2 regions of the Micrococcus sp. KRD128 genome follow, and region 2 is predicted to be linked to the other one. Evidence: riboswitches for the same ligand, from Rfam matches in the RefSeq annotation. Region 2 holds a riboswitch; the other holds the start of a gene.
The links. Region 2 has a riboswitch for S-adenosylmethionine ahead of J1M44_RS00725 (flavin reductase family protein). Riboswitches for the same ligand answer to the same signal wherever they lie in the genome.

Region 1: linked by a shared signal. The riboswitch ahead of J1M44_RS04340 (O-acetylhomoserine aminocarboxypropyltransferase/cysteine synthase family protein) and the one ahead of J1M44_RS00725 (flavin reductase family protein) in region 2 are both predicted to bind S-adenosylmethionine.

What each region holds. Positions count from the first base shown of each region.
Region 1 is NZ_JABFAX010000009.1:25,080-39,329, reverse strand. It holds partial or broken gene J1M44_RS04350 (CPBP family intramembrane glutamic endopeptidase) at 1-798, shown strand, start outside; gene J1M44_RS04345 (VOC family protein) at 817-1,452, opposite strand; SAM riboswitch class IV at 1,631-1,746, shown strand; gene J1M44_RS04340 (O-acetylhomoserine aminocarboxypropyltransferase/cysteine synthase family protein) at 1,877-3,244, shown strand; gene metX (homoserine O-acetyltransferase MetX) at 3,241-4,371, shown strand; gene J1M44_RS04330 (SGNH/GDSL hydrolase family protein) at 4,447-5,340, opposite strand; gene J1M44_RS04325 (alpha/beta hydrolase) at 5,421-6,113, shown strand; gene J1M44_RS04320 (RNA-binding S4 domain-containing protein) at 6,166-6,408, opposite strand; gene J1M44_RS04315 (glycine--tRNA ligase) at 6,550-7,932, shown strand; gene J1M44_RS04310 (GNAT family N-acetyltransferase) at 7,941-9,065, shown strand; gene J1M44_RS04305 (cation transporter) at 9,062-9,697, shown strand; gene J1M44_RS04300 (MFS transporter) at 9,705-11,003, opposite strand; gene J1M44_RS04295 (LLM class flavin-dependent oxidoreductase) at 11,000-12,022, opposite strand; gene J1M44_RS04290 (ankyrin repeat domain-containing protein) at 12,162-12,578, shown strand; gene dusB (tRNA dihydrouridine synthase DusB) at 12,698-14,008, shown strand; gene J1M44_RS04280 (deoxyguanosinetriphosphate triphosphohydrolase) at 14,001-14,250, shown strand, end outside.
Region 2 is NZ_JABFAX010000001.1:148,286-163,953, reverse strand. It holds gene J1M44_RS00750 (bifunctional proline dehydrogenase/L-glutamate gamma-semialdehyde dehydrogenase) at 1-3,070, shown strand, start outside; gene J1M44_RS00745 (acyl-CoA thioesterase) at 3,090-3,671, shown strand; gene J1M44_RS00740 (FMN-binding glutamate synthase family protein) at 3,703-5,697, shown strand; gene J1M44_RS11550 (hypothetical protein) at 5,828-6,127, shown strand; gene J1M44_RS00730 (cold-shock protein) at 6,332-6,535, opposite strand; gene J1M44_RS00725 (flavin reductase family protein) at 6,774-7,298, opposite strand; SAM riboswitch class IV at 7,372-7,491, opposite strand; gene J1M44_RS00720 (hypothetical protein) at 7,673-7,963, opposite strand; gene J1M44_RS00715 (hypothetical protein) at 7,944-8,300, shown strand; gene J1M44_RS00710 (RNA-binding S4 domain-containing protein) at 8,401-8,769, opposite strand; gene hisD (histidinol dehydrogenase) at 8,780-10,096, opposite strand; gene J1M44_RS00700 (mechanosensitive ion channel family protein) at 10,360-11,946, shown strand; gene J1M44_RS00695 (universal stress protein) at 11,963-12,499, opposite strand; partial or broken gene J1M44_RS00690 (MBL fold metallo-hydrolase) at 12,573-13,384, opposite strand; gene J1M44_RS00685 (glutathione S-transferase family protein) at 13,397-14,548, shown strand; gene J1M44_RS00680 (5-oxoprolinase subunit PxpA) at 14,749-15,516, shown strand; gene J1M44_RS00675 (5-oxoprolinase subunit B/C family protein) at 15,513-15,668, shown strand, end outside.

The DNA.
Region 1 (14,250 bases), on a different contig from region 2:
ATCACGATCGTCCTCGGCCTCTCCCTGGGGAAGTCGGCGGTCTACGCGATCGTCCAGCTCATCGACAAGGCCACCCAGGCCCCGCTGGGGGAGCAGACCACCGTCCTCAACCCGGCTCTGGCCGACCGCTGGGCCTTCGACCTGACCTATCAGCTGCTCGGCATCGGGTTCGCGCTCGTGCCGGTGGCCCTCGTGCTGCACCTGATGCACCTGCGCGGCCGGAACCCGTTCCGGGTGCTCGGCCTCGACCTGCGCCGCCCCGGCCGCGACCTGGCCTGGGGCCTGGGCCTGTTCGCGGCCATCGGGCTGGGCACGCTCGGCGTCTACGCCGCCGGCCGGGCCCTGGGGATCACGACGGCGATCGTCGGCTCGGCGCTCGGGGAGAGCTGGTACCAGGTGCCGGTCCTGCTGCTCTCCGCGCTGCGGCATGGACTGCTGGAGGAGGTCATCGTGGGCGCCTGGCTCGTCGACCGGCTCGGGTATCTGCAGCGGCTCCGCGCCGCGGGCCTGGCGCGCGATCCGGCGCCGGCCGTGCCGTCGTCGTGGGTGAGCGCCGAGGGGCTGTACCTGCCGACCCGCGCGGCCGTCGTGGTGCTCGGCCTCGCGCTGCTGCGCGGGGCGTACCACCTGTACCAGGGGATCGGGCCGGGCGTGGGCAACGCCCTGATGGGCGTGGTGTTCGCGCTCGTGTTCCTGCGGGTGCGCCGGGTGATGCCGCTGGTCATCGCGCACGCGCTGCTGGACGCCGTCGGGTTCGTCGGCTACCCGCTGCTGGCGCGGGCGGGGCTGCTCGGCTGAGCGGCCCCGCCCCCGCGCTCAGAGCGTGATCTCACCCTTCGGGGTGCGGAAGGTGACCGAGACGATGCCCGGGGTGCCGGAGGGCGCGACGTACTCGATGTCCACGTCCTGGACCTGGCCGTCCTCGTCGTCGCCGAGCCACTCGGCGAGGCGCTCGGGGGAGCCGGCGATGTTCAGGTGCTCGATGGTGGCCTGCGGCTCGGCCGCCTGCGAGGGGTGCATGTCCTCCTGGCCGTCGGCCCAGCGCAGGATGAACGGCAGCTGCGGGTCCGCGAGGGTGCCCTTGATGCCGATCTGGCGCCAGGACAGCTCGCGGCCGTCCGGGAAGCGACGGTTGCCGGGGACGGCCTCGCGGCCGAGGCGGCGCTCGAACCGGCCGATGTCCGGGGTGGCCACGGCCCAGCTCATCCAGCCGCCGCCCTGCTCGGTGCGGGCGCGCACGAGCTGGCCGAACGGCGCGCTGAGGGAGGCCGGGTGGTCCAGGGCCTCGACGACCTCCAGATACTGCCCCCCCGTCATGGGGAAGAGCGCGTTCTGGGTGCCGAAACGTGGGTGGACACCGCCCTTGATCCGCTCGATGCCCAGCGTCTCGGCGATGCGGGCGACCGTGGCGTCCAGGCCCTCGGGGCCGGCGGCGTAGGACACGTGGTCCATGCGACAGGTGTGCACTGCGCTGTTCCTCTCCGTTCCCGGGCTGCCCCGGGGGTTGACCTGGTGCGAGTCGGGGGGCGTCGAGCCCTTGACGGGTCGGGTGCCCCCGTGCGGAGAGCGTATCCGCGTGTGACACGCGTGACGAAATCGTGGCGGGGCGGCGGGCTACACTCGGAGACACGGTCACGAGAGTCAGCAACAGGCCCCGGCATGCTGACCGGCAACCCTCCTTCCGCGGTGGGGTGCCCCGGGTGACGACCAGGCCGGCCCCACAACGGGTGCCGGCAAGCGCGGGCCGATCCCACGGCCCCTCTCGACGGCGCCGGGTCATCTCCGGCACCTCGACGACGCCGGCCCCCGGATCGGCACGTCGGCCGGCGGGCGGGGCGGACGGGTCCGGCCCCTGATCCCTTCAGGAGGGTCCGCCATGACCGACCAGCCCACCCCGACCCCCGACGCCTGGGGCTTCTCCACCGCGCAGGTCCACGCGGGCGTCGCCGTCGGCCAGCACGCCTTCGGTGCGACCGCCCTGCCGATCTTCCAGACCACCTCGTACGACTTCCCGTCCGCCCAGGTGGCCGCGGACCGGTTCGCGCTCAAGGACCTCGACCCGCTCTACACCCGCATCGGCAACCCGACGCAGGGCCCGGTGGAGGAGAAGATCGCCGCGCTCGAGGGCGGTGTGGGCGCGCTGCTGCTGGCCTCCGGTCAGGCGGCGACGACGTTCGCGATCCTCAACCTCGCCGGCGCCGGCGACCACGTGGTCGCCTCGGCCAGCCTCTACGGCGGCACGCAGAACCTGTTCAAGCACACCCTCGCCAAGGTCGGCGTCGAGACGACGTTCGTGACCGACCCGGACGACATCGAGTCCTGGCGCGCCGCCGTGAAGCCGAACACCAAGGCGTTCTTCGGCGAGACCCTCGGCAACCCGCGCGGCGACGTCCTGGACGTGCGCGCCGTCGCCGACGCCGCCCACGAGGCCGGCGTGCCGCTGATCGTGGACAACACGCTGGCCACCCCGTACCTGCTGCGGCCGATCGAGCACGGCGCCGACGTCGTCACCCACTCCGCCACGAAGTACCTCGGCGGGCACGCCGCGGCCATCGCGGGCGTGATCGTCGACGCCGGCACGTTCGACTACGCGCAGCACGCCGAGCGGTTCCCCGGCTTCAACGAGCCGGACGAGTCCTACCACGGCCTCGTCTACGCGCGGGACCTCGGGGTGGGCTCGCCGTTCGGCGCCAACCTGGCCTTCATCCTCAAGGCGCGCGTGCAGCTGCTGCGCGACTACGGCTCGGCCATCTCCCCGTTCAACGCGTTCCTGGTGAACCTCGGCCTGGAGACCCTGTCCCTGCGCATGGAGCGGCAGGTGGCCAACGCGGCCGCGGTGGCGGGCTGGCTGGAGGGTCGCGACGACGTCGAGCACGTGGTCTACGCCGGCCTGGAGTCCAGCCCGTGGCACGAGCGGGCCCAGCGCTACCTGCCGAAGGGCGCGGGCGCGTTCGTCTCCTTCGAGATCGCGGGCGGCCGCGAGGCCGGGGCCGCGTTCGTGGACGGGCTCACCCTGCACCACCACGTGGCCAACATCGGCGACGTCCGCTCCCTCGTGGTGCACCCGGCCTCCACCACCCACGCCCAGCTCACCGACGACGAGCAGCGCGCCGCGGGCGTCACTCCCGGCCTGGTGCGGCTCTCGCTCGGCGTGGAGGACCTCGAGGACATCCTCGCCGACCTTGAGCGCGGCTTCGCGGCCGCCGCCCGCCGCGGCGACGACGACGCAGGGGATCAGGCATGACCGCCGTCGCCACGCGTCCGTCGCGCACCGCGCTGCCCCGCGGCGGCCGCCACCGCCTGCGGGTCGGCGAGCTGCGCACCGAGACCGGCGGGCTGCTGCCCGACGTCGAGCTGGCCTACGAGACCTGGGGCACCCTCGCCGCCGACGGCTCCAACGCCGTGCTCGTGCTGCACGCCCTCACCGGCGACGCGCACGTGGCCGCGCACGAGCAGGACCCGACGCCGGGCTGGTGGGACGCCCTCGTCGGCCCGGGCCGCGCCGTGGACACGGACCGGTGGTTCGTGGTCGCCCCCGCCATGATCGGCGGCTGCCACGGCTCCACCGGGCCCTCGACGCCGGCCCCCGACGGGCGGCCCTGGGGCTCCCGGTTCCCGTTCCTCACGCTGCGGGACGCGGTCGAGGCCGAGCGGCGCCTGGCCGACCACCTCGGGATCGGCGCCTGGCACGCCGTGATCGGCGGATCGATGGGCGGGGCCCGCGCCCTCGAGTGGGCCGCGACCCACCCCGCGCGCGTCGCCGGGGTGGGTGTGCTGGCCGCCACCGCGGCCTCCTCCGCCGACCAGATCGCGTGGGGGCAGGCGCAGACCGCGGCCATCCGCCTCGACCCGGACTTCCAGGGCGGCGACTACTACCCCGGCCCCGGCCCCGTGGCCGGCCTGGGCATCGCCCGGCGCATCGCCCACACCACCTACCGCACGGCCGGCGAGCTCGGCCAGCGGTTCGGCCGGGAACCGCAGGGCGTCGAGGACCCGTTCGGCACCGTCGTCGGGGTGCCGGGCGGGCGCGGGCGCTACGCCGTGGAGTCCTACCTGGACCACCAGGCGGCCAAGCTCGCCGACCGGTTCGACGCGAACTCCTACCTCGTGGTCACCGAGGCCCTCATGGGCCACGACGTCGGGCGCGGGCGCGGCGGCGTGGCGGCGGCGCTCGCGGACTACCGGGGCCGGGCGTTCGTGGCGGCCGTCGACTCGGACCGGCTCTACCTGCCGGCCGAGTCCGAGGCGCTCGCGGCGGCGCTGCCCGCGCGGCCGCCGGTGCACACGATCGCCTCGCCCATCGGCCACGACGGGTTCCTCACCGAATACGGGCAGGTGGCCGACACGCTGAAGCGCGCCCTCGCCCTCTGAACTTTCGTTCGGGAAACGGCGGCGTGTCGCGGCACTGTCGTTCGGGAAACGGCCACCGGCCCCCGCCGGCCGGGCTCAGGGCTCGACGATGTCCAGCGGCTCGGTGTGGTCCGAGCCCTGCGGCATCGGCGCACCGAAGAGCGGCTCGGGGACGGGGCGCTTGGCCGTGACGCCGTCGCCGGAGGAGACGCCGCGGAGGCGGCGGACCACCCACGGCGCCAGGTGCGTGCGCACCCACGCGGCGTCCGACGCGCGGGCCTCGCGCCACGTGCGCGGCGCCGGCGGGGCCAGGCGCAGGTGCTCGAGGCCGTGCTCCACGCCGAGGGTGTCCAGCACCATCGCGGCGATCGTGTGGTGGCCGAGCGCGGAGAAGTGCAGGCGGTCCTCGGCCCACATCTCCCGCCGGGCGAGGTCCTTGAGCGACCACATGTCCGGCACCAGCGCGTCGTGCCGCAGGGCGATGGTGCGCACGTTCTCGTTGTAGATCGCCACGGTGCCGCGGATGCGGCCGATGACGGGCGTGCCCTTCACGTCGGTCGCGTTGAACAGCAGCACGGTGGCGCCGTCGGAGGCCAGGCGCTCGACGACGGCGTCCAGCCGGGCCGCGATCTCGTCCGGGTCCGCGCCGCGCAGGATGTCGTTGCCGCCCGCGCAGACGCTGATGAGGTCCGGCCGCAGGGCGAGCGCCGGCTCGACCTGGTCCTCGGCGATCTGGTCCAGCAGCTTCCCGCGGACCGCCAGGTTGGCGTAGGCCAGGTCCTCACCGGCCGGGGTCAGGCGGGAGAGTTCCTCGGCCAGGCGGTCGGCCCAGCCGCGGTGGTAGCCGGGGCGGTCCGGGTCCGGGTCGCCGATGCCCTCGGAGAACGAGTCCCCGATGGCGACGTAGCGGCGCCACGGATGGGCGGCGGGATCGTCGACCGGGGTCGCGTCGGAGGCGTGCGGAGGCTGGGAGGAAGATGGGTTACCCACGGGTAGGATTCTGCCCGCCCCGCGCGGGAGGGGTCAACCGCCGGGCGGGGCCGACCGCGCCGCTCGCTAGGCTGGCGGGCGTGAACGCGAACCCCACCCCCGCCGTCGAGCCCGTCGTCCGCTGGTCCCGCCCCGAGGGCGAGCGCACCGAGGACCTGCTGGTCGTCCTGCACGGCTACGGCGCGAACGAGGACGACCTGTTCGGCCTCGTCCCGCACCTGCCCGAGCACGTGACGGTGGCCGCCGTGCGCGCGCCCCTGCCCCTGCAGCCGGGCTCCCACGCCTGGTTCCCGCTCTCCCAGGACCCGGTCACGGGCGAGCTGGGCTCCACCGCCGAGCCGGTCCGCGAGGCCGTCGAGGCCCTGCACGCCTGGGTGCAGGCCGTGCGCGGGGACTTCCGCACCGTCTCCCTGCTCGGCTTCTCGCAGGGCATGGCGATGGCCACGTCGCTGCTGCGCCTGGACCCGGAGGCCTACGCGTGCACCGTGGCGCTGTCCGGCTTCGTGGTGGACCCGGAGCTCACCGAGCCGCGGCTGCGCGAGCTGTTCACCCGGGACGACGACGTCGCCCGCGTCCGACCGAAGGTCTTCTGGGGCCGCGGCCAGGAGGACCCGATCATCTCCGAGCCCCGGGTCGAGGAGACCCATGCCTGGCTGACCGCCCACGTGGACCTCATGAAGATCGTCTACGCCGGGCTCGGCCACGCGATCAACGAGCAGGAGCTGGGCCACGTGAAGGAGTACCTCGTCCACATGGTGCCGCCCCGCGGCTGACCCACCGGGCCTGTTCGACGACGGCGCCGCGGCCGCCCGCCGGTGCGTCGGCTCAGGCCTGCTCGGCCTGGACCACGAACGCCTCGCCGTTGAACTCCACGACGTCCCCGTCGTGCAGCTGGGCTCCGCGACGCGTCTCGACCGCGCCGTTGACGGTGACGAGACCGTCGGTGACGACGTCGCGGGCCATGGCGCCGTCCTCCACGAGGGAGGCGAGCTTGAGCGCCTGGCCGAGGCGGATGGACTCGTCACGGATGGGCAGGGGCTGGGCGTCGGGTGCGTTCGTCTCGGTCATGGTGTCCATCATGGCCGGTAGGCTGGACGGGATCGACCGGCGCGCCGCGCCGGAACGGGCCCGCCGCGTCGAAGGCGGCCGGGTGCCGTCGTCGTCGTGATCCCCTCCCGCCCCGCCGATGAGTACGGAAGTGATGCCCCCATGGCTGCCAAGTCCCCGCTGGACAACGTCATCAACCTCGCCAAGCGCCGAGGCTTCGTGTTCCAGGCCGGTGAGATCTACGGCGGTTCGCGCTCCGCGTGGGACTACGGGCCCCTGGGTGTGGAGCTGAAGGAGAACATCAAGGCCGAGTGGTGGAAGACCTTCGTGCGCTCCCGTGAGGACATGGTGGGCCTGGACTCCTCCATCATCCTGCCGCGCGCCGTGTGGGAGGCCTCCGGCCACGTCGAGACCTTCACCGACCCGCTCGTGGAGTGCACCCAGTGCCACAGGCGGCACCGCCAGGACCACCTGCTCGAGGCGTTCGAGGCCAAGAAGGGCCGGCCGGCCGAGGGCATGGCCGAGATCGTGTGCCCGGACTGCGGAACCCAGGGCGCCTGGACCGAGCCGCAGCTGTTCTCGGGCCTGGTCAAGACCTACCTCGGCCCCGTGGACAACGAGGAGGGCCTGCACTACATGCGCCCGGAGACGGCGCAGGGCATCTTCGTGAACTTCCTCAACGTGCTGGGCGCGGCCCGGAAGAAGCCGCCGTTCGGCATCGGCCAGATCGGCAAGGCGTTCCGCAACGAGATCACCCCGGGCAACTTCATCTTCCGCACCCGCGAGTTCGAGCAGATGGAGATCGAGTACTTCGTGCCGCCGGCCGAGGCGGGCCAGCACTTCGACCGCTGGGTCGAGGACTGCTGGGACTGGTTCATCGACCTCGGCATCGACCCCGCGAACCTGCGGAAGTTCGACGTCCCCGCGGACGAGCGGGCCCACTACTCGGACGCCACGATCGACCTCGAGTACGACTTCGGCTTCACCGGCGGCGACGGCTGGGGCGAGCTGATGGGCATCGCGAACCGCACCGACTACGACCTCGGCCGGCACACCGCGCACTCGGGCACGAAGATGCAGTACTTCGACCAGGCCAACAACGAGCACTACACCCCGTACGTGATCGAGCCGTCCTTCGGCCTGACCCGCGCCATGATGGCGTTCCTCGTGGACGCCTACGCCGAGGACGAGGCCCCGAACGCCAAGGGCGGCGTGGACGTGCGCACCGTGCTCAAGCTGGACCCGCGCCTGGCCCCGGTCAAGGCCGCCGTGCTCCCGCTGTCGAAGAAGCCCGAGCTGCAGCCGGCCACCCAGTCCCTCGCGGCGGAGCTGCGCACCCTCTGGAACATCGAGACGGACGACTCCGGCGCGATCGGCCGTCGCTACCGCCGCCAGGACGAGATCGGCACCCCGTTCTGCATCACCGTGGACTTCGACACCCTCGAGGACCAGGCCGTGACCATCCGCGAGCGGGACACCATGGCCCAGGAGCGCGTGGCGCTGTCCCAGGTGAAGTCCTACCTGCTGGAGCGCCTGGTCAAGTGAGCGGGGACGTGACGGGAACGGTCGGGGCTGCGGGGCACGACGACGGCGGCGCGCTGTTCGACTCCGCCGCGGTCGCCGGCGGGAAGATCGTGCTGCGTCCCTGGCGGCCCGGGGACGACCTGGCCCTGCTCGAGGTGTGGGGTGACCCAGCCAACGCGCAGCAGCACCAGGACCGGGCGATGCTCGCCGAGGACGCGGAACGGCCCTGGCGCCGCGCGCTCGTGGCCGAGGCCGCCGGTGTGCCGGTGGCGGCCGGCGTCGTCTACGCCTCGTCCGTGCACCCGCGGCGGCTGTGGCTGTACGTCGAGACCGCGGCCGCCGAGCGGCGCCGGGGCATCGGCCGGGCGCTCGTGGCGGCCCTGCGGGGGCTCGCCGTACAGGCGCACGCCGCCGGCGCCATCCCGACGACGGCCCTGAAGGCCCGGTTCGCCAGGGACGCCCTGGTGCCCGGCGTGGCCGGCGCCGACCCGCAGACCGAGGCCGACGGTGCCACGGGCCGCCCGCCCGTGGACACGGACGCCGTGCGGTCCCAGACCGCCGCCCTGGCCGCCGGCACCGAGGCGTTCCTCGTGGCCGAGGGCTTCACGCCCGTGCAGCGCTCCCGCCGCGTCGCGATCGCCCCGGGGGCCATCGGCCTGCCGGACGTGCGCGGGGAGGAGCACCCGGACGGCGTGGTCCTCGAGGAGGCCTCGACCGGCTCCGTCGAGCTGACGCAGGCGGTCACCGCGTTCTACGACGCCGTGCACGCGTGGGACCCGTCGACCCTGAGTGTCGGGGCCGCCCAGCAGCTGCTGCTGGGCCCGGCCACCGGGGCCGCGGGCGCCGTCGTGCTCCGCGACGCGCCGAAGGCCGAGGGCGGGCGCATCCGCGCGTTCGCGGTGTCCTACACGCCGGAGCGCCAGGACGCGCCGGCCGATGTGCTCGTGGGCTGGGACCCGGAGCTGGGGGAGGAGGACGCGCTGCAGGCCGTGGCCGACCTGCTCGCCCTGCTCGTGGCCCAGTACCCCGTGCAGATCGAGGTGGACGAGGCGATGGCCCCGCTGGAACGGATCGTGGACGGGCTCATCGGCGGCAACGCGGCGCGGACCCTGGTGGACACGTACGTGTTCGTGGACGACGCGCCGGGCGCGTGAACCGGGCGGCCGCAGCGGACCGCCGGCGCGCCCGCGCCCTGCGGGGCACCGTCCTCGCGGTGGCCCTGCTCAACGGCGCCTACCTGGTGGTCGAGATCATCCTGGCCCTGGGGATCGGCTCGGTGGCCCTCGTGGCGGACTCCGTCGACTTCTTCGAGGACTTCGCCGTCAACCTGCTGATCTTCGTGGCGCTGGGGTGGACGGCGGCCCGGCAGGCGGTCATCGGCAAGGTCATGGCCGGGGTCATCGTGCTGCCGGCCGTGGCGGCGCTCGTCATGGCGGCCACGAAGGTCGGGGACCCCGAGCCGCCGGCCGCGGGCGTGCTGCTGGGGGTGGCCGTCGGCTCGATCCTCGTGAACCTCGTGTGCGTGGCCCTGCTGTCCCGCGTCCGCACCGACGGCGGCTCCCTCACCCGGGCGGCGTGGCTCGCGGCGCGCAACGACCTCGTGGCCGGCGCCGTGCTGATCGCCCTGTCCGGGATCACCGTGCTGACGGCGTCGGGCTGGGCGGACATCATCGTGGGCGTGCTGCTCGTGCTGCTCAACGGCTCCGCCGCCAAGGAGATCTGGGAGGCCGCGACCGAGGAGCACCTGGCGGCCCGGGCCCTCGCCGGCGAGGTCGACGACGACTGAGCGGTTCCTACGGGGTGGCGGGCAGCCGGGCGGCCAGCACCGCCCCGACGACGGCCAGGCCCAGGAACACCGTCAGCGCCGGTGCCAGACCGACGGCGCCGGCCAGCGCCCCGACCGCCGGGCTGAGCCCGACCCCGGCCAGCCGCATGCACCAGCTCGTCACCGCCAGCCCGGTCTGCGGCTTGAGCCCGGGCGCCTCGTCGCCGAGGGCATAGGCCACGGGCACCACCACGGCGCAGCCGAGCCCCGCCAGGGCCAGCCCCGCGAACGCGGCAGGCACGGCCACCGACTCGGGCAGCGGCGCCAGGGCCAGCCCCAGCCCCACGACGACGGCGCCCAGCCCCGCCGTCAACGCCCCGCGTCGTCCCAGGGCGGCCAGGGTGCGGTCGCCCGCGAGGCGGCCGATGAACTGCGCGCCCAGCAGGGTCGACGCGCCGAGCACCGCCGCGGCCGGGTCCAGGCCGCGCTCGGTGATCAGGAACAGGGTGGCCCACGCGTTGCCGAACTCCTCCACGCCGAAGCCGGCCATCGCGATCACCACGGCGGGGACGAGCGCGGCCAGGGCGGCACGCGGCGGGAGCACCCCGCTGCGGGCCGGCGTCGGGCGCGCGGATGCCTCGTCGGACGCGTCATCGGTCGGCACCGGATCCGCGGGGTCCTCGGTCAGGAACAGGCGCCGGACCCCCAGCAGCACCGCGACGCACACGGCGCCGTTGAGCCCCAGGTGCAGGGCCGCGGGGCCGCCCACGGTGATGACCGCGGCGCCGAGCCCGGCGCCGGCGGCCGCTCCGAGGCTCCAGCCGGCGTGCATGGTCGTGAGCACGGGCCGGGCCAGCCGGGTCTGCACCTGCAGGCCCTGCGCGTTCTGGGCGGTGTCCACGACGGCGTCGAGCACGCCCGACGCCAGGACGAGGCCCGCGAAGACCCACAGCGGCCAGCCCGCGGCCGTGCCCGCACCGTGCCCGGCCCCCGCGCCCGCCCCGGCGATGTCGAGGACGAGACCGGCCGCCGTCGTCAGCAGGGCGATGGCCACGCTGCCGGCGAGCATGACGCGGCGGGCGCCGAACCGGCGCAGGATCGGCGCGGGCAGGGGCCCGGCGAGCGTGCCGCCCACGGCGAGCGCGATGACGAGCAGGCCGAAGGCGGCCGGGTCCAGTCCGAACGCGGCCTTCGCCTCCGGGTAGTGCGGGATGAGCGCGCCGAGCAGGGCGCCGTTCGTCGCGAAGGCGGCGGTGACGGCCCAGCGCGCGCGACGGGCTCGGGCGAAGCCGTCGTCGGCTGGGACGTGCGGCGCGGCCTGGCTCATGCATCCCAGCCGAGCAGGCGCCAGACCTCCGCCCAGCCGGCGAAGATCTTCGCGTTGTACTCGACCCCGAGCTGGTTGGGGTTGGCGAACAGGACCCAGTCGGCGGCGGCGACGGCGTCGTCGGCGGCGAGCTTCTCCGCGACCTCCTCGGCGGACCCGGCGTAGGTCGGGCCGGAGCGGGCGGCGCCGCCCTCGAGCATGCCGGAGGAGTCGCGCGAGGCCCGCTCCCGACCGAAGTACAGCTCGTCCTCCCGGTCCTGGATGACGAACGCGGAGCGCGTGACCGCCGTGCGGCCCGGACCGGCGTGGCCGGCCGCGGCGAAGGCCTCCCGGTAGCGGGCGATCTGGTCGGCCTGCTGGACGTGGAAGGGTCGGCCGTCGTCCTGCAGGAGCAGGGTGGAGGAGAGCATGTTGTAGCCGTCCCGCCCCGCCTCGACCGCCGACGGCGTGGACCCCGACCCCCACCAGATCCGGTCCGCGAGCCCGGGGGAGTGCGGCTCGATCCGCAGCGGCTGCGAGCTGTGCGCCCAGCCGGAGGTCAGGTCCGGCGCCGCGATCCCCTCACCGCGCACGGCCGAGAGGAAGCGGCGTCCGCGCTCGCGGGTCACGTCGGCCCAGGTCTGCCCCTCGGCGAGGGTGTAGCCGAACTGCGCCTGGCCGTCGAGGGCGGCCTCGGGTGAGCCGCGGGAGACGCCGAGCTCGAGCCGGCCGCCGGAGATGAGGTCCGTGGTGGCCGCGGCCTCGGCCATGTACAGGGGGTTCTCGTAGCGCAGGTCGATCACGCCGGTGCCGAGGCTGATCCGCTCGGTGCGGGCGGCCATCGCGGCGAGGATCGGGAACGGCGAGGAGAACATCCGCTGGAAGTGGTGGACGCGCAGCCAGGCGCCGTCGAGCCCGGCGTCCTCGGCGGCCACGGCCATGGCGACGACGTCGTCGAGGGCCTGCCGCGCGTCCGGTTCGGCGCCGGGACGGTGGATCCAGTGGCCGAAGTTGAGGAAGCCGAGGTGCTTGCGGGTCATGCCGGGTGCAACCGCGGGGCGGGCGGGGCTGTTCCCGGTGCTCGTCTGACCGCCGGCCGGCGACATCACCTGCGGGCAGACCCGCGGAGATGTCGCTGCGGAGCGGTCGATCGCCGCGGCGTCCGCCATACTGGCGGGCATGAGTGAGCAGTGGAGCGAGAAGGACATCGAGCTGGCGAACCGGCTCTTCGACATGGCGCGTGACGGGGACACGGCCCAGCTGAAGGCGTACCTGGACGCCGGGGTGAGCACGCGCCTGCGCAACCACGCGGGCGACTCCTTCCTCACCCTCGCCGCCTATCACGAGCACCCGGACACGGTGGCGATGCTGATCGAGGCCGGCGCCGAGATCGAGCACGCCAACGATCGCGGCCAGCGCGCCCTGACCTGCGCCACGTTCAAACGGGATGTCGCCTCGATGCGGCATCTGCTCGCGGCCGGTGCGGACCCGGACGCGGGCACCCCCTCGGCGCGTCAGACCGCTCAGATGTTCGCCGGTGCTGACCTGCTGGCGGTGCTCGACGGCGGGGACGCGGCGCCGGCGTCGGAGGCCTGACCCGCCGGGAGGACGGTCTGCCCGTCCCGGCGGGGTGCCTCTGCGATCGCCTCCCAGCGGGCCTCGTGGTGGGGCACGGTGACGCGGGTGCCGGGCGGAATGGAAGAATGGGGTCCGACATGACTTCTTCCCACACCCTCCCCGCCGCGGCGGTGACCGACGCCGACGACGTCGCCGACCTCCACGCCGCGCACTACGCCAAGTCCGCCGGCGCCGGTCGACGCATCACCGACGACGATCAGCTCCACGAGGCCCGCCACCCCGCCCCGACGACGGACCGCCTGGCCCTGCCCCCGCTGCGGCTGGGGCCGCTGACCATCGACGTCCCCGTGGTGCTCGCCCCCATGGCCGGCATCACCAACACCGCGTTCCGCCGCCTGTGCCGCGAGTACGGTGGCGGCCTCTACGTCAACGAGATGGTCACGGCCCGCGCGCTGGTCGAGCGGAAGCCCGAGTCGATGCGCATCATCCAGCACGACCCCGACGAGGTGCCCCGCTCCGTCCAGCTCTACTCCGTGGACCCGGTCACCACCGGCGCGGCGGTGCGGATGCTGGTCGAGGAGGACCGCTGCGACCACATCGACATGAACTTCGGCTGCCCCGTGCCGAAGGTGACCCGGCGCGGCGGCGGCTCGGCCCTGCCGTGGAAGTCGGAGCTGTTCGCCTCGATCGTCAAGGCGGCCGTCACCGAGGCCGCGAAGAGGGACATCCCGGTGACCGTGAAGATGCGTCGCGGCATCGATGAGGACCACCTGACCTTCCTCGACGCCGGCCGCACGGCCCGCGACCTCGGCGTCGCCGCCGTGGCCCTGCACGGCCGCACCACGCGCCAGTTCTACTCGGGCACCGCCGTGTGGGACGACATCGCCCGGCTGCGCGAGGCCCTGCCGGACATCCCCGTACTCGGCAACGGCGACATCTGGTCTGCGGAGGACGCCATCGCGATGGTCGAGCAGACCGGCGTGGACGGCGTCGTGATCGGCCGCGGCTGTCAGGGCCGGCCGTGGCTGTTCGGCGACCTGCAGGCCGCGTTCGAGGGCCGCCAGGACCGGTTCCAGCCGACGCTCGGCATGGTCGCGGACACGCTGTACCGCCACGCCGAGCTGCTCGTGGGCACCTTCGGCGGCGACGAGCTCAAGGCCCTGCGGGACATCCGCAAGCACGTGGCCTGGTACTTCAAGGGCTACCCCGTGGGCTCCGAGATCCGCACCGCCCTGTCCACCGTCCCGGACCTCGCCACGATGCGCGAGATCCTCGCCCGCGTGGACCGCGACCAGCCCTACCCGGGCGAGGCCGCCGAGGGCCCGCGCGGCCGCTCCGGCGCCCCCAAGCGCCCGCACCTGCCGGACGGCTGGCTCGACTCCCGCGAGCTCAATGCCGAGCAGCAGGCCATGATCCAGGCCGCCGAGCTGGACGTCTCCGGTGGCTGAGCCCACGACGCCGGTGCCCGCAGCCGGAACGCCCGCCGCGCCGTCGTCGCCCTGGACCGGCGCCGCCCACCAGCCGGTGCTGTTCGGCCCCGAGGGCCGGCCCCCGTATGCCGGCCGCGCCGTGCAGACCCCCGGCTACACGCCGTGGGACCGGGAGCGGTGGCTGCCCGAGCCGCCCAAGTCCTCCTACCGCTCGGACTTCGAGCGGGACCGCGCCCGCGTGCTGCACTCCGCGGGCCTGC
Region 2 (15,668 bases):
CGACGTCGACTACGTGTCCGTGAAGGTCTCCGCCGCCACCGCGCCGCACGCGCCCTACGCGTTCGACGAGGCCGTCGCGGACATCACCGAGCGGCTCACCCCGCTGTTCGAGCTCGCCCGGGATCGGGACACCTTCGTCAACCTGGACATGGAGGAGTACCGCGACCTCGACCTCACGCTCAACGTGTTCACCGCCCTGCTCGAGCAGCCGGGCCTGCGCGACTACGAGGCCGGCATCGTGCTGCAGGCCTACCTGCCGGACGCGCTTGCGGCCATGGTGCGCCTGCAGGAGTGGGCCGCGCGCCGCGTCGCCGCCGGCGGCGCCCCGGTCAAGGTGCGCGTGGTCAAGGGCGCCAACCTGCCCATGGAGCGGATGCAGGCCTCCCTGACGGGCTGGCCGCTGGCCACGGTGGGCTCGAAGCAGGAGGCGGACACCAACTACAAGCGCGTGCTCAACTACGCGCTCACCCCGGAGCATCTGGCCCACGTGCGCATCGGCGTGGCCGGGCACAACCTCTTCGACGTCGCCCTGGCCCACCGGCTGATCGAGCGCCGCGGCCTCGACCCGGCCGCGGTGGAGTTCGAGATGCTGCTCGGCATGGCCACCGGCCAGGCCGCCGCCGTCCGGGCGGACGTCGGAGCCCTGCTGCTCTACACGCCCGTGGTGCGGCCCGAGGAGTTCGACGTGGCGATCTCCTATCTCGTGCGTCGCCTCGAGGAGGGCGCCTCGCCGGAGAACTTCATGTCCGCCGTGTTCGACCTGGACGCGGACGCGGACCTGTTCGCCCGCGAGGAGGAGCGCTTCCGCGCCTCGCTGCGCCACCTGGACGCGGCCGTGCCCCGTCCGAACCGCCTCCAGGACCGGTCCCGCGGGGAGGACGGGCCGACCCCCGCCCCCGTGGACGGCTTCGCCAACACCCCGGACACGGACCCCGCGCTGCCCGGCAACCGGGAGTGGGCCCGCCGGATCCTCGCGGCCGTCCCGGACTCCGCGCTCGGTGAGGGCACCGTCCGCGCCCACCGCGCCACCACGGTCGACGCCGCCCGCGCCGCCATCGCCGCCACCGCCGACCCCGGCGCCCGCTGGGGCGCGCTCACCGGCCACGAGCGCGCCGACGCGCTGGACGCCGTCGGACGGGCCCTGCACGCCGGCCGGGCCCGCCTGCTGGAGGTGGCCGCCGCCGAGACCGGCAAGACCCTGGACCAGGGCGACCCCGAGGTCTCCGAGGCCGTGGACTTCGCGCACTACTACGCCCGCCTGGCCCGCGGCCTGGACGCGGTGGAGGGCGCTCGCGCCGTGCCCGTCCGCCTGACCCTGGTGATCCCGCCGTGGAACTTCCCCGTGGCCATCCCGGTCGGGGGCGTCCTCGCCGCGCTCGGCGCCGGCTCGCCCGTGGTGTTCAAGCCGGCCCCGCAGTCCGAGCGGACGGGCGCGGTCGCGTGGGAGCTGATCGTGGCCGGGCTGCGGGACTCGGGCCTGTTCGACGACGGCGGCCCGCTCGCCGGGCACGACCCCGCGGACCTCGTGCGCCTGGTGACGCTGGCGGACGAGGACGAGACGGAGGTCGGCGCGGCGCTCGTGACCGATCCGGCCGTCGAGCGGCTCATCCTCACCGGCAGCTGGGACACCGCACGGCTGTTCAAGGGGATGCGCCCCGACCTGCACCTGCTCGCCGAGACCTCCGGCAAGAACGCCGTGATCGTGACCCCGTCCGCGGACCTGGACCTGGCCACGAAGGACGTGGTCCAGTCCGCGTTCGGTCACGCCGGCCAGAAGTGCTCGGCGTCCTCCCTCGTGGTGCTCGTCGGGTCCGTGGCCACCTCCGAGCGCTTCCACCGGCAGCTGCTGGACGCGGCCTCGTCCCTGCACGTGGCGCACCCCGCGGACCCGCGCGCCGAGATGGGCCCCGTGATCGAGGCCCCCGGCGAGAAGCTGCGCCGCGGGCTCACCGAGCTCGGCCCGGGGGAGCGGTGGGCCCTGCGTCCGCGGCACCTGGACGAGACGGGTCGCCTGTGGAGCCCGGGCATCCGCTCCGGCGTGCGTCCCGGCGCCGACGCCCACCTCACCGAGTACTTCGGCCCCGTGCTGGCCGTGATGACGGCCGAGACGCTCGAGGAGGCCATCGGGATCGTGAACGCCGTGGACTACGGCCTCACCTCCGGGCTGCACTCGCTGGACCGGGAGGAGATCGACGTGTGGCTGCGCGGCGTGCGCGCCGGCAACCTCTACGTGAACCGCGGCATCACCGGGGCCATCGTGCGCCGCCAGCCCTTCGGCGGCTGGAAGCGTTCCGTCGTCGGCCCCACCACGAAGGCCGGTGGGCCGCACTACCTGCACGGCCTCGTGGACTGGGAGGACGCGCGCACGTGGGCCGGCGGAGAGGGACGGCCCGGGGCCGAGGCCGACGGCGCGGGTGCGTCCTGGCTCGAGACCGCCCGCGCCCTCGACACCCACGCGTGGACCACCGTGTTCGGGGTGGCCGCGGACGTCTCCGCGCTCGAGGCCGAGCGGAACGTGCTGCGTCACGTCCCCACCCCGGTCCTCGTGCGCCGGCACTCGGGGCCCGCCGACCACCTGCTGCGCATCGTCTCCGCCGGCCTGCGCGCCGGGGCGCCCATGACCGTGAGCCTGCGCCCGACCCCCACCGCGGAGGGGCCCGACGCGGACGGGCTCTCGGCCGAGGCCGTGCGCGGCCGGGTGGAGGAGTTGGTCCGGTCCGTCCGCACGGAGGGTGCCGGCACGGCCGCGCCGGTGGACGTCGTCGTCGAGGATGACGCCGCGTTCCACGACCGCGCCCGGCGGCTGGCCCTGGTCCCGCCCGCAGCGGAGGGCGGCGGCGACGCACGGATCCGGCTCGTCGCCGACTGGGCCGGCGACCGGGAGGCGGCCGAGGCGGCGCGGCGCGCGCTCCACGCGGCGCTCGGCGACACCCCCGACGTGGCGGTCTACGCTGGCCCCGTGGTGAGCGCCGGCGAGGTGGAGCTGCTGCCGTTCCTGCACGAACAGGCCGTGTCCGTGACCGCCCACCGGTTCGGCACGCCGGACCATCTGACCGAGGGGGTCCTGTGACCCCGAGGAGGAACCTCTGATGCATCTGATCCCCCGCACGATCTGGGTCGTCGCCCGCGCCCGCCGCCGCCCGCGCGCCGGACTCTGGGAGCCGACGACGTTGCCGATGCGCGCCCTGCCCACGGACGTGGACATGGCCCTGCACGTCAACAACGGCCAGTACTTCGGGCTGTTCGACCTCGGCCGCTTCGACGCGATGGTCCGCACCGGCCTGTGGGACGAGATCCGCCGTCGCGGCTGGACGCCCGTGGTGCAGGCCGAGCAGATCGCGTTCCGCCGCTCGGTGACCCTGGGGCAGCGGTTCGACGTGGAGACGCGGATGATCGGCCTGGATGAGCGCGCGGTGTGGTTCGAGCAGCGCGTGGTGGTCGACGGCGACGTCGCGGTGCGCGCGTACATCTGCACGCGCCTGCGCAAGAAGGACGGCCGCCCCGTAGAGAACGACGAGGTCCGGGCGATCGCGGCGGCGGCCGGCCACGACCTCGCGGGGGAGCCGACGCTGCCGGAGTGGCTGCACGAGTGGCGGCGCAGCGTGGCCCTGCCGTCGGCCCGGACGCCCCTGCCCCACACGTGGGACTTCGACACAGTGCAGCGAGGATGAACGTTCGAGTGATATAGGGCACGATGGTCGGGTGAACAACAGACTCCTGATCGTCGCGACCCTCTCGCTGGCCGCGCTCGTCGTCGTGCTGGTGGCCGCCATCGGCGGCGGCGCGTGGTGGGTGCTGGCGGTCCTCCTGGTGGCGCTGCTCGTGCTCGCCGTGTGGGACATGACCCAGAAGCGGCACGCGATCCTCCGCAACTACCCCGTGCTCGGCCACATGCGGTACCTGCTGGAGTCGATCCGCCCCGAGATCCAGCAGTACTTCATCGAGCGCAACTTCGACGGCAAGCCGTTCGACCGGGACACCCGCTCGATCGTCTACGCCCGTGCGAAGGGACTGGACAGCCACAAGGCGTTCGGCACCGAGCGGGACACCTCGGAGATCGGCTACGAGTTCCTGTTGCACTCCACCGCCCCGGTCAACCCGCCGGAGGAGCCCCCCACGGTGCGGATCGGCGGCCCGGACTGCCGCCGGCCCGTGGACATCTCGCTGATGAACATCTCGTCCATGTCCTTCGGCTCCCTCTCCGCCAACGCCGTGATCGCCATGAACAAGGGCGCCGGCCTGGGCGGGTTCATCCACGAGACCGGCGAGGGCGGCCTCACCAAGTACCACCGCGGCAACGGCGCGGACCTGTTCTGGGAGATCGGCTCCGGCTACTTCGGCTGCCGCAACGAGGACGGCACCTTCAGCCCGGAGAAGTTCGCCGAGAAGGCGCTGCTGCCCGAGGTCAAGGGCATCACCATCAAGATCTCCCAGGGCGCGAAGCCCGGCCTGGGCGGCATGCTGCCCAAGGAGAAGATCTCCCCCGAGATCGCCGAGGCCCGCGAGATCCCGATGGACAAGGACTGCCTGTCCCCGGCGTCCCACTCCGCGTTCCGCACCCCGCGCGAGATGGTCAGGTTCGTCGAGCAGCTCCGTGAGCTCTCGGACGGCAAGCCGATCGGCATCAAGTTCTGCGTGGGCTCCCGCGTGGACGTGCTGGCCATGACCAAGGCCATCTGGGAGGAGCGGATCGCCCCCGACTTCATCATCGTGGACGGCTCCGAGGGCGGCACCGGCGCCGCCCCGCTCGAGTACTCGGACCGCGTGGGCACCCCGCTGACCGAGGGCCTCATGCTCGTGCACAACGCGCTCGTGGGCACCGGCCTGCGCCACATGATCAAGCTCGGCGCGGCCGGCAAGGTCGCCACCGGTTCGGACATCGTCAAGCGTCTGATCCAGGGCGCGGACTTCACCATGTCCGCCCGCGCGATGATGATGGCCACCGGGTGCATCCAGGCGCAGAAGTGCCACACGAACGAGTGCCCCGTGGGGGTGGCCACGCAGGACCCGCGTCTGATGCGCGCCCTCGACGTGGAGGACAAGGGCAACCGCGTCTTCAACTACCACCGCCTGACCGTGCGCGAGGCCGTGCAGATCATGGCGTCCATGGGCCTGACGCATCCGTCCCAGCTGAACACCCGCATGCTGCGCCGCCGCGTGGACCACCTGAGCACCCGCTCGTACGCGTCCATCTACCACTGGCTGCGCACGGACGAGCTGCTCAACGACCCGCCCGCCGGCTGGGCCATGGACTGGGAGGAGGCGGACGCGGACCACTTCGGCGAGCACGCCCGCGTGGACTACCTCACCGAGCGCGACCCCGAGTGGCGCTCCGAGCTGCTGATCCCGGGCCGCGAGGCGGCCGGCGCCCCCGTGCAGGGCTCCCCCATCTCCGGGACGGGCTCCACGCTCGTCGACGCCCGACGGACCGAGTCCGTGCCGCTGACGACGTCGCCGATGCCGCGCGTCAGCTCGCTGGGTGAGGGTGAGTCGCTGTCCCCGCACGGCGGCCGTCGTGGGGCCCCGCAGGACCCGGCACCCGCCGCCACCGCCGGCGAGACGCCCACCGACGAGAACGAGGGCCTGCCGGCGGAGGCCGGCGAGCGGCCCGAGCGCCAGGACGGCGCGGAGGTCACCCAGCGGGGGACCACCGGCCGCGTGGAGGGCGAGCCCCGCGGCGAGGGCCGCGTCGGCTGACCCGCCCCCGCCCGGCTGACCCTATGTGACCGACGCCCTGCGACATCACCGCCGTTCTGACCGGCGGTGATGTCGCAGGGCGTCGGTCGTCTCGGCGGGGCGGCCCGGGCGCCCGGGCTAGCCTGGGGCCGTGACCCCTCCCGCCCCCGCCGCGCGCCGCCCCTCCGCGGCCCTGCTGTGGGTGCTGCTGGCGGCGATGGGCGCCGGGCCCCTGTTCAACTACGGCGTCTCCGCCTCCGCCACGGTCGTGATGGAGCGGCTCGACGTCACCTCGGGCCAGCTCGGCACCGTGATGACGGTCGTGTTCGCGGCGGCCGCCGTCGCGGGTGACTACCGGGCCGGCTTCGCCGTCGTCGCGGGCGGGTATCTGCTCGCCCTGGGCGTGGTGCTGCTGCTGGGTCGCCACGTGGGCCGGCGGGGCGCGGCCTGACGCGCAGGGCCAGGATCAGACCCACCGCAGAGGACCGCGCTTCAGCGACATCACCGCAGTGCTGCCCTGCGGTGATGTCGCAGCGCCGCGGTCGAACGGGCGTGCGGCGGAGTGCGGGGGTGTGCGGGGCGCACGGAAGCGCACACGACGACGCCCCCGGTCCGTGCGGACCGGGGACGTCGGTAGCCGTGCGTCAGGCGAAGATCAGAGCTTCGTCACGTTGGCGGCCTGGAGGCCCTTGGGGCCGTCCTGGGTCTCGAACTCGACGCGGTCGTTCTCCTGGAGCTCCTTGAAGCCCGAGCCCTGGATGGCGGAGAAGTGCACGAACACGTCCGCAGAGTTGTCCTCGGGGGCGATGAAGCCGTAGCCCTTCTCAGCGTTGAACCACTTGACAGTACCGACAGCCATGATGGTGTCCTTTCGATGCGCCCCCGCGGTGCGGTGGCGGTGTTGGACCGCGGCCCGGATGTGGGACGCGGGTGAAGCGGCGAGACTGAACCGCTTGCCCAACACTCATCGACGCCGACTATGCCGGGCTGACGAGCAGTGAAGATGGCGGGATACAGCTTGATCAACTTCAGGCTCCATCATTGCACGGATCTCGCCGACCGGGAACCAGGGGCCCGATTGTTCACCTGGAGTTCGCTCAGAGCGCGCGCAGGCCGTGGAAGAGATTGCGGTGCAGGGCGGCCGGGGGAGCGGCGTCCGTGTGATCCGCGAAGGCCGTCACCTCCAGCAGCACCACCGTGTGGTCGCCCGCCGGGACCTCGGCGTGCACCCGCGTCTCGAGCCAGAGCGAGGAGCCCCCGATCAGCAGGGCGTCGTGCGGGCTGTGGTGCACGTCGAGACCGGCGAAGCGGTCGCCCTCGCGGGAGGCCAGCTGACGGCACAGCGGCGTCTGGTCCGCTGCGAGCAGGGAGACGCCGATCGCCCCGGCCCGGCGCAGGCGCGGCCAGGTGCGAGAGCTGTTCTGCGCGGAGAAGGACACGAGGGCCGGCTCCCAGGAGATGCCCACGCCGAAGGAGGAGGACACCATCACCTCGGGGGTGTCGTCGGCGAGGCCCGCCAGCGCGACGACCCCGGTGGGGAAGGCCGAGAGGCCGGAGCGGAGGTTGCCGAGGGACAGGTCGGTGTCCCACGCGGCGGTGTGGGGTTCGTGGGTCAGGGTCATGGCGCGCGTCCTCTTCCGATGACTGACGCGGCTCCGCAGACGGCGGGAACGCGGATCGCCCGGATCCGCAGAGGCGCGGTACTTGCCCGTCGGGGTGTCCGAGGGGCCGAATCATCACCTGGAGCACCCCACTACTGCGTGAGAGGGTTGCCGTCCCGCCGGCCAGGGCCGTGAATGACGGGAACTCGTGATTCTGGGGACCAGCCTACGGAGGGGTCCGTGGGGCGGTCAAAGCACGGCGGTCGCCCGGCGTCATCCGAGCTCCTCCAATGTGACGCTTGACACACCGGGCATCCCCGGCCAGGATCGAGCCACTCGAGAGGGGGGGCTCGAGACCGCGGCCCGCGGCCCCGCAGTCGGTTCTCCGAGAGGGATCAGATCATGCGGATGGACATCACGACGAAGCGTGCGGCATGGTCGGCCGCCGTGGTCGCCGCCGCTCTCGTCAGTACCGCCATCTCGGGATGCTCCGCTTCCCAGAGCGGCGTCTCCTCCACCGCGAATGCATCCACCGCTGCGGCGTCCTCCGTCACCCCGACGTCAGCGGCCGCCTCTGCAACCGGGTCGGCCTCCGCCACCGGTTCGTCCGCGTCGTCACCCGCCGGCGAAGAAGCACTCCCCGCCGCGCTGTTCGAGGAGGACGGGATGACGTTGGTCGAGTACACGCGCCAGCATCCGGATGCGGACTATCTCGACCCGGAGAAGGAGTCCGTCCTGGAGGAGGCGGTCGGGACGGGCACACAGCAGATCACCGTGGACGCCCAACAGGGTGCGGTCCTTCGGGTCATCGTGCTGTGTCCTTCGGCTGCCACCGGTGAGACGGCGATCCAGACCTCACGAGGTGGCGGGGGAACGAAGACCTGGATGGCCGGATCGGAGGCGCTGTGCGGCGGCTGGTCGGCGGCGACTCCCCCTGTGGATGAGGCGGGGCCGATGACGTTCACCGTCACGGTGGACAATGACAAGCCGTTCCGGATGGTGCTGACCGCCCCCTCCGCATGAGGCCACCATCACGACGGCGGATGACGGCGCGGGCGTCGGCCCACCGTCGGCTCCGGCGGTGGCCCGCCCGGGCCGTTCGGATCGGGGAGGACTGAGACGCTCAGCGTCGGTCGCGGCCGCGCAGCGCGTCCAGCTGCCGGCGGTCCCGCTTGGTGGGCCGGCCCGCGCCGCGCTCACGGTAGGGCACCGCGAGCAGCTCACGCGGCACGGGCGGCGGGGAGTGGTCCACGTACTGCTGCCGGGCCACGGGGGCGCCCACCCGCTTGGCGATCAGCCCCGTGACCTCCAGGATCCGCTCGCGTCCGTCCTGGCGCACCCGCACCCGGTTCCCGACGACGACGGGCGTCGCCGCCTTCACGGGCTCGCCGTCGATGCGCACGTGGCCCGCGCGCACGGCCGCCGTGGCCGCCGACCGGGTCTTGTACAGCCGCACGGCCCACAGCCACGCGTCGATGCGGACGCCGCTCACTCCCGCTCCCTCACGCGAAGCGGGCGCGGATCGCGGCGCCGTGGGCGGGCAGGCGCTCGTCCTCGGCCAGCACGCCGATTCCGTCCGCGACCTCCTTGAGCCCGGTCTCCGTGTAGCGGATGCGCTGCTGCAGGCGCAGGAACGTCACGGTGTTCAGCCCCGATGAGAAACGGGCCGTCCCGGAGGTGGGGAGCACGTGGTTGGACCCGGCCGAGTAGTCGCCCAGCGGCACGGGGGCGTGCGGGCCCACGAACACGGCGCCGGCGTTGCGGAGGCGCCCCACGAGGGCCTCGGGGTCGCGGGTCTGGATCTCGAGGTGCTCGGTGGCGTACCGGTCGGAGACCTCCACGGCCTGGTCCATGTCCCGCACCAGCAGCACGCCGGACTGCGGTCCGGTGAGCGCCTCACGCAGCTGCTCCTCGTGGAGCTGCCCGGGCACCTGCGCCTCGATCGCCGCCTGCACGTCCCGGAGCAGGTCCTGGGAGTCCGTGATGAGCACGGAGGCGGCCAGCGGGTCGTGCTCGGCCTGGCTGATCAGGTCCGCGGCCACCCAGTCGGCGCGGGCGGTGCCGTCCGCGATCACGGCGATCTCGCTGGGCCCGGCCTCGGCGTCCACGCCGATCACGCCCTGCAGCGCGCGCTTGGCGGCGGCCACGTACACGTTGCCGGGCCCCGTCACCAGGTCGACGGGCGCGCAGAGCCACCCGCCGTCGTCGTCCTTCACGCCGTGCGCCAGCATGGCGACGGCCTGGGCGCCGCCGGCCGCGTAGACCTCGTCCACGCCGAGCAGCGCGCACGCGGCGAGCACGGTGGGGTGGGGCAGGCCGCCGTGGTCCCGCTGCGGGGGCGAGGTCACCGCGAGGCTCCCCACGCCGGCCGCCTGCGCGGGCACCACGTTCATCACCACCGAGGAGGGGTACACGGCGCGGCCGCCGGGCACGTACAGGCCCACGCGGCCCACGGGGATCCAGTGGTTCTCCACGACGGCGCCCTCGCCGAGCTCGACCGTGGAGTCCTGGGGGTGCTGGGCGGCGTGCACGAGCCGGGCTCGGCGGATCGACTCCTCCAGGGCGGCGCGCACCCGCGGGTCGAGCCCGGCCAGGGCGGCCTCGAGCGCCTCCGCGGGCACGCGCAGGGCCGGCGGACGGACACCGTCGAACCGCTCGGCCAGCTCCAGCAGGGTCTGCTCGCCGCCGTGGCGGACCCGCTCGATGATCGGGGCGACCACCGGCACCACGGAGGACACGTCCACGTTCGCCCGCGGGATGATGCGGGACAGGTCCGCGGTGGCGGTGTCGAGTGGGCGCAGGTCGGTGACGGAGAGCACGGATTCCTCCAGAGGGGCGGCGGCGGGCCGGCGGGACGGGGCGCGACGACGGCCGGGCCCGGACCGCGCGGACGGTCAGGCTCCATTGTGCTCTTCTCCGGGGTGCGTCCGGGGGCGGGTGTCAGACTGTCGTCATGGTCCTCCCCGTCCTGCCCCTGTCCCTTATACACATCTCCGAGCCCACGAGACGGAGCTACAGCTCGTATGCCGGCTTCTGCTTGAAAAAAAAAAAGTAATTCCCCTCGACCCCGCGGAGGCACCCCATGACCATCCTCGTCGGCTACGCCCCCTCGAAGGCCGCGGACGCCGCGCTGGACACCGCCCTGGACCGCCTCCTGGCGGGCGAGACCGTGCCGTCCGGGGTGGAGGGGGACATCCAGGACGGGGCGGCCGCCACCACACGGGCCTTCGGCGTGGAATGGGGGACGCTGCTGACCGTGCTGATGGCGTTCGCGATCGGCGCGGCGGTCGTGTACCTGGCCCTGCAGGTGGCGCGCGTCGTGCTCGTGCGCCGCCCCGCGTTCCAGCACGGCGCCGCGCGGCTGAGCCTGCCGGCCGCCGTCGCCGCCGGCCTGCTGGCCTCCCGGATCTGGCTCGGGGTCATGGCCGAGGAGCAGACCTGGTACCGGCCGGCGTCGTTCCTGATGCTCATCGCCGTGGCCGCCGCAGGCGCGTGGGCCGCGTGGCGCCTGGTCGGCGTGATCGAGGCGGGGATCCTCGGCCGCTACCAGGAGACCGGCGTCGAGCACCGCCGCGAGCGACGCATCCGCACGCAGACCATCCTGATCCGGCGCATCCTCAACGCGGTGATCGTGGTGGTGGCCGTCGCCGTGGTCCTGCTGGGGGTGCCCGAGGTGCGCTCGCTCGGGGCCGGCCTGCTCGCCTCCGCCGGTGTGATCTCCGTGATCGCCGGCCTGGCCGTGCAGTCCACGCTGACCAACGTGTTCGCCGGCTTCCAGCTCGCCTTCACGGACGCGATCCGGGTGGGCGACGTGGTGGACATGGAGGGCGTGTTCGGCACCGTCGAGGAGATCACCCTGTCCAACGTGGTGCTCAAGCTCTGGGACGGTCGCCGCATGGTCTACCCGTCCTCGCACTTCACCACCCAGCCGTTCGAGAACTGGACGCGGGTGGGCTCCGAGGTCTCCGGCGTCGTGGAGCTGGACGTGGACTGGCGCGTTCCCATGGACGCGCTGCGCGCACGACTCACCCAGCTGCTCGAGTCCACGGACCTGTGGGACGGACGCGAGCACGCGCTGCAGGTGACCGACGCGACCGGCGGGGTCGTGCGCATCCGCGCCGTGGTCTCCGCCCGCAACTCCGGCGACCTCTGGGACCTGCGCTGCCTCGTGCGCGAGGACCTCGTGGCCTTCCTGCGCCACGAGCACCCCGAGGGCATCGTGGTGCAGCGCATGGAGGACGGGCACCCCGCCCACGGCGACGCCGCCCCCGCCTCCGAGGGCTCCGACGCGGGGGCTCGCGATGGCGACCGGACGGGCGAGCCGGGCCCGGACGGCTCCGGGGTGGCGGCCCGCGAGCCGCGTCCGCGCACCGCGCCGCTGCCGCGCGTCGACGGCGCCGATCCGCGCCCGGACACCCTCACCACGCCGCTGACCCGCGTGGGCGACCACTCCGGTCTGTACACCGGCTCGATGACGGCGGTGCAGCGCAACCGCGAACTCGCCGGCCCGGGCGAGGAGGCGTTCGCCGAGCGGCGCGCCCAGCAGGCCAAGCAGGCGGCGGAGGCCGCGGCGGCGGACGAGGCCGGACGGCGCAGCGGCGCCGGCTCCCACGTGGACGGCCTCCTCGACGACGCCGTCACGCGCCGCCGTCAGGACGACGAGGACTGAGGCCCGGCGGGAGCGCTCAGCGCTCGAGCGTCGGGTCCTCGGGATCGACGGGCGTGAGCCGACGCCGCTCGGCCATCGGCTCGGATGCGGGCAGGCCGTGGGCGGCCGGGTCCGTCTCGGCGACGTGGCTCACGGCCTCGGGCGTGTGGTCCCCGTACTGCCGGTACTCCTTCACGCACAGCACGGGCTGATCGATCTCCTGCAGCAGCTCGTCCGAGACCGATCCCATGACGAACCGGCCGAAGCCGCCGCGGCGGCGCACGCCGATGACCACGATGGACGGGTCCAGCTCCGCGGCCACGTCCTTCATCTCCTCCACCGTGGACCGGCCGCGCGCGTACTGGCGGAACTCGGCCGTCACGCCGGAGGCGTCCAACCGGGCCTGCACGCCGCGCTGCTGCTCCTCCGTGACGAGGGACTTGGTGCGGTGCTCGCCGCCGGGGCCCGCATTGACCACCACCACGCGCTCGCCGGTGGAGCGGGCGATGTCCAGGGCGGTGTCCAGCGCGGCGTCCGCGGCCTTCGAGGGGGCGTAGCCGACGAGGATGGTCATGGGGTGCCTCCGCGGGGTCGAGGGGACGGGTCTGAGGCCAGCGTAGTGCGGGCCGGGCCCGCGGCGGAGGGGCTCAGCCCTCGCGCAGGTGGCGCAGGTGCGCGGCCACCGTCTGGACGGCCACGCGGGCCACGGTGCCTGTGAGGCCGGGATAGATGCGGGGGGCCAGGTCCTCGGGCGTGATCGTCGCCGCCTCGGTCTCGGGCAGCGCGGCCAGGGCGGCGCGGATCTGCTCCAGGCGGCCCTCGCGGTGGTGCCGGTAGTCGCGGGCGACGACGTCCAGCGGCTCCGGCACGGGCCCGTGCGCGGGCAGCACCGTGAGCGGACCCGCCGCCTCGAGGCGGCGCAGGCTGGCCAGGTAGTCGGTGAGGGTGCCGTCCGGGTGGTCGAGCATGGTGGTGCCCGAGCCGAGGATGGTGTCGCCCGTGATGACCGCGCCGTGCGCGCCCGCGTCCGGGACGGCGAACGAGTAGGAGTCCGAGGTGTGGCCCGGGGTGTGCCACGCCAGCACCGGGGTCCCGGCGACGTCGATCCGCTCGTCCGGCGTCAGGACGGCGGCTCCGCCGCGGCACCAGTCCGGGTCCGCGGCTCGCACGGGCGCGCCCGTGGCCGCGTGGAACGCGTCCACCCCGCCGGTGTGGTCGGCGTGCCGGTGCGTCACCAGGATGAGCGCGATCCGGCGGCCTTCGGCCGCCGCGCGGACGCGCTCGAGGTGGGCGGCGACGTCGTCCTCCGGGCCCGGGTCCACCACGACGGCCGCGTCCGAGTCCGGTGCGGCGACCACGTACGTGTTGGTGCCCGCGAGGGTCATCGGGGAGGGGTTCTGGGCGGTCACGCAGCGCACCAGCGGGGCGTGGGGCCGGGCGTGGCGGGGGTCGTCGTCATAGGCTCGAGTGTATGGAGAACCAGCAGACCGGCCAGGCCGCGGACCGCGGCACCATCGACACGCGCGAGGGGCTCACGGGCAACTACGTGCAGTCCGGGGCGGAGTTCACGCGGGACACGAACTACATAGCGGACCGGATCGTGGCGGACCCGGAGGCCGTGCGGGCCCTGCCCGTGGCCGAGCCGTCCACGGTCGGCCGCGTGGGCGGCGGGCTCACCGACGGGGCCGAGGCGTGGCCCGTCGAGGCGGGCCGCTACCGGCTCGTGGCGGCGCGGGCGTGCCCGTGGGCGAACCGGACGATCATCGTGCGGCGCCTGCTCGGCCTGGAGGACGCGATCTCGCTGGGCACCCCGGGGCCGACCCACGACGAGCGCTCCTGGACCTTCGACCTCGACGAGGGCGGGAAGGACCCCGTGCTCGGCACCGAGCGGCTCCAGGAGAACTACTTCACGCGGTTCCCCGACTACCCGCGGGGCATCACGGTGCCGGCGATCGTCGACGTGCCGACGGGCGGCGTCGTGACCAACGACTACCCGCAGATCACCCTCGACCTCTCGACGGAGTGGGCCGCGTTCCACCGCGACGGCGCCCCGCAGCTGATCCCCGACGCCGGGCCGGAGCGGGACGAGATGTTCGAGGTGATCGAGCGCGTGTTCACCGAGGTGAACAACGGCGTGTACCGGTGCGGCTTCGCGGGCTCGCAGGAGGCGTACGACGCCGCGTACGAGCGGCTGTGGACCGCGATGGACTGGCTCGAGGAGCGCCTGACGACGCGCCGCTTCCTGATGGGGGAGCGGATCACCGAGGCCGACGTGCGGCTGTTCACCACGCTGGTGCGGTTCGACCCCGTGTACCACGGGCACTTCAAGTGCAACCGGAACAAGCTGACCGAGATGCCGGCGCTCTGGGGCTACGCGCGCGACCTGTTCCAGACCCCGGGCTTCGGCGACACGATCGACTTCGCGCAGATCAAGGAGCACTACTACGTGGTCCACGAGGACATCAACCCGACGGGCATCGTGCCCGCCGGCCCGGAGCTGGGGAGCTGGCTGAGCGAGCACGGGCGCGAGGCGTTCGGCGGGGACCCGTGGGGCGGCGGCACCGCACCCGGGCCCGTGCGCGAGGGCGAGCGCGTGGACCCGGAGCACACGCCGCTGCGCTGACGTCGCTCGGCCCGGCCCGCAACGCGGGTTGAGTTATCGCGGGTGGCGCGGCTGAACACCCGCGATAACTCAACCCGCGTTGGTATGCGCACCGGGTGAGCGCCACGAGGACGCGCCGAGGATTGTTGAACAATCCCCCCTCATGCCTCAAGATTGTGTGACCGGCACCTCAGCCGGGCCCGACCCGAGAGGACTTCACTGTGTCTCACGCGCCGCAGATCGACCTGAACTCCGACGTCGGCGAGTCCTTCGGCTCGTGGACGATGGGGGACGACGCCGCCATCATGCCCTCCGTCTCCTCCGCCAACGTGGCGTGCGGCTTCCACGCGGGCGATCCCTCGGGGATCGCCCGGACCTGCCGTGACGCGGTCGCCGCCGGCGTCACGATCGGCGCGCACGTGGGCTACCGCGACCTCGCCGGCTTCGGCCGCCGCTTCCTGGACTGCACGCCCACCGAGCTGGCCGACGACGTCCTCTACCAGATCGGCGCCCTCGACGCGCTCGCCCGCGCGGCCGGCGGCCAGGTCCGCTACGTGAAGCCGCACGGCGCCCTCTACAACACGATCGTCCGTCACGAGGCGCACGCCCAGGCCGTCGTCGACGGCGTCAAGGCGTTCGGCTCCGACCTCCCGCTGCTGCTCCTGCCCGGCTCCGTCGCCCTGGACAAGGCAGCCGCCGCGGGGCTGCGCGGCGTCGCCGAGGCCTTCGCGGACCGCGGCTACAACCCGGACGGCACGCTGGTCTCCCGCCGTGAGCCCGGCGCGGTCCTCCACGACGAGGACGCCGTCGCCGCCCGCATGGTGCGCCTGGCCACCGAGGGCGTCGTCGCAGCGATGGACGGCACGGACGTGCGCGTCGACGCCGAGAGCATCTGCCTGCACGGCGACACGCCCGGCGCCGTGGCCATGGCCGCGGCCGTGCGCCGCGCGCTCGAGGGCGCGGGCGTGTCCATCAAGGCCTTCGCATGAGCGCCCCACGTCACCCCGCCGCCACACCGCCGGCGCGCCCGATCCGCTGGGTCGGCACGCAGGGCTTCCTCGTCGAGTGCGCCTCGCTCGAGGACGTCATGGCCGTCCACGCCCACCTCACGGCCCACCCGGAGCGCGGCCAGCGTCAGGTC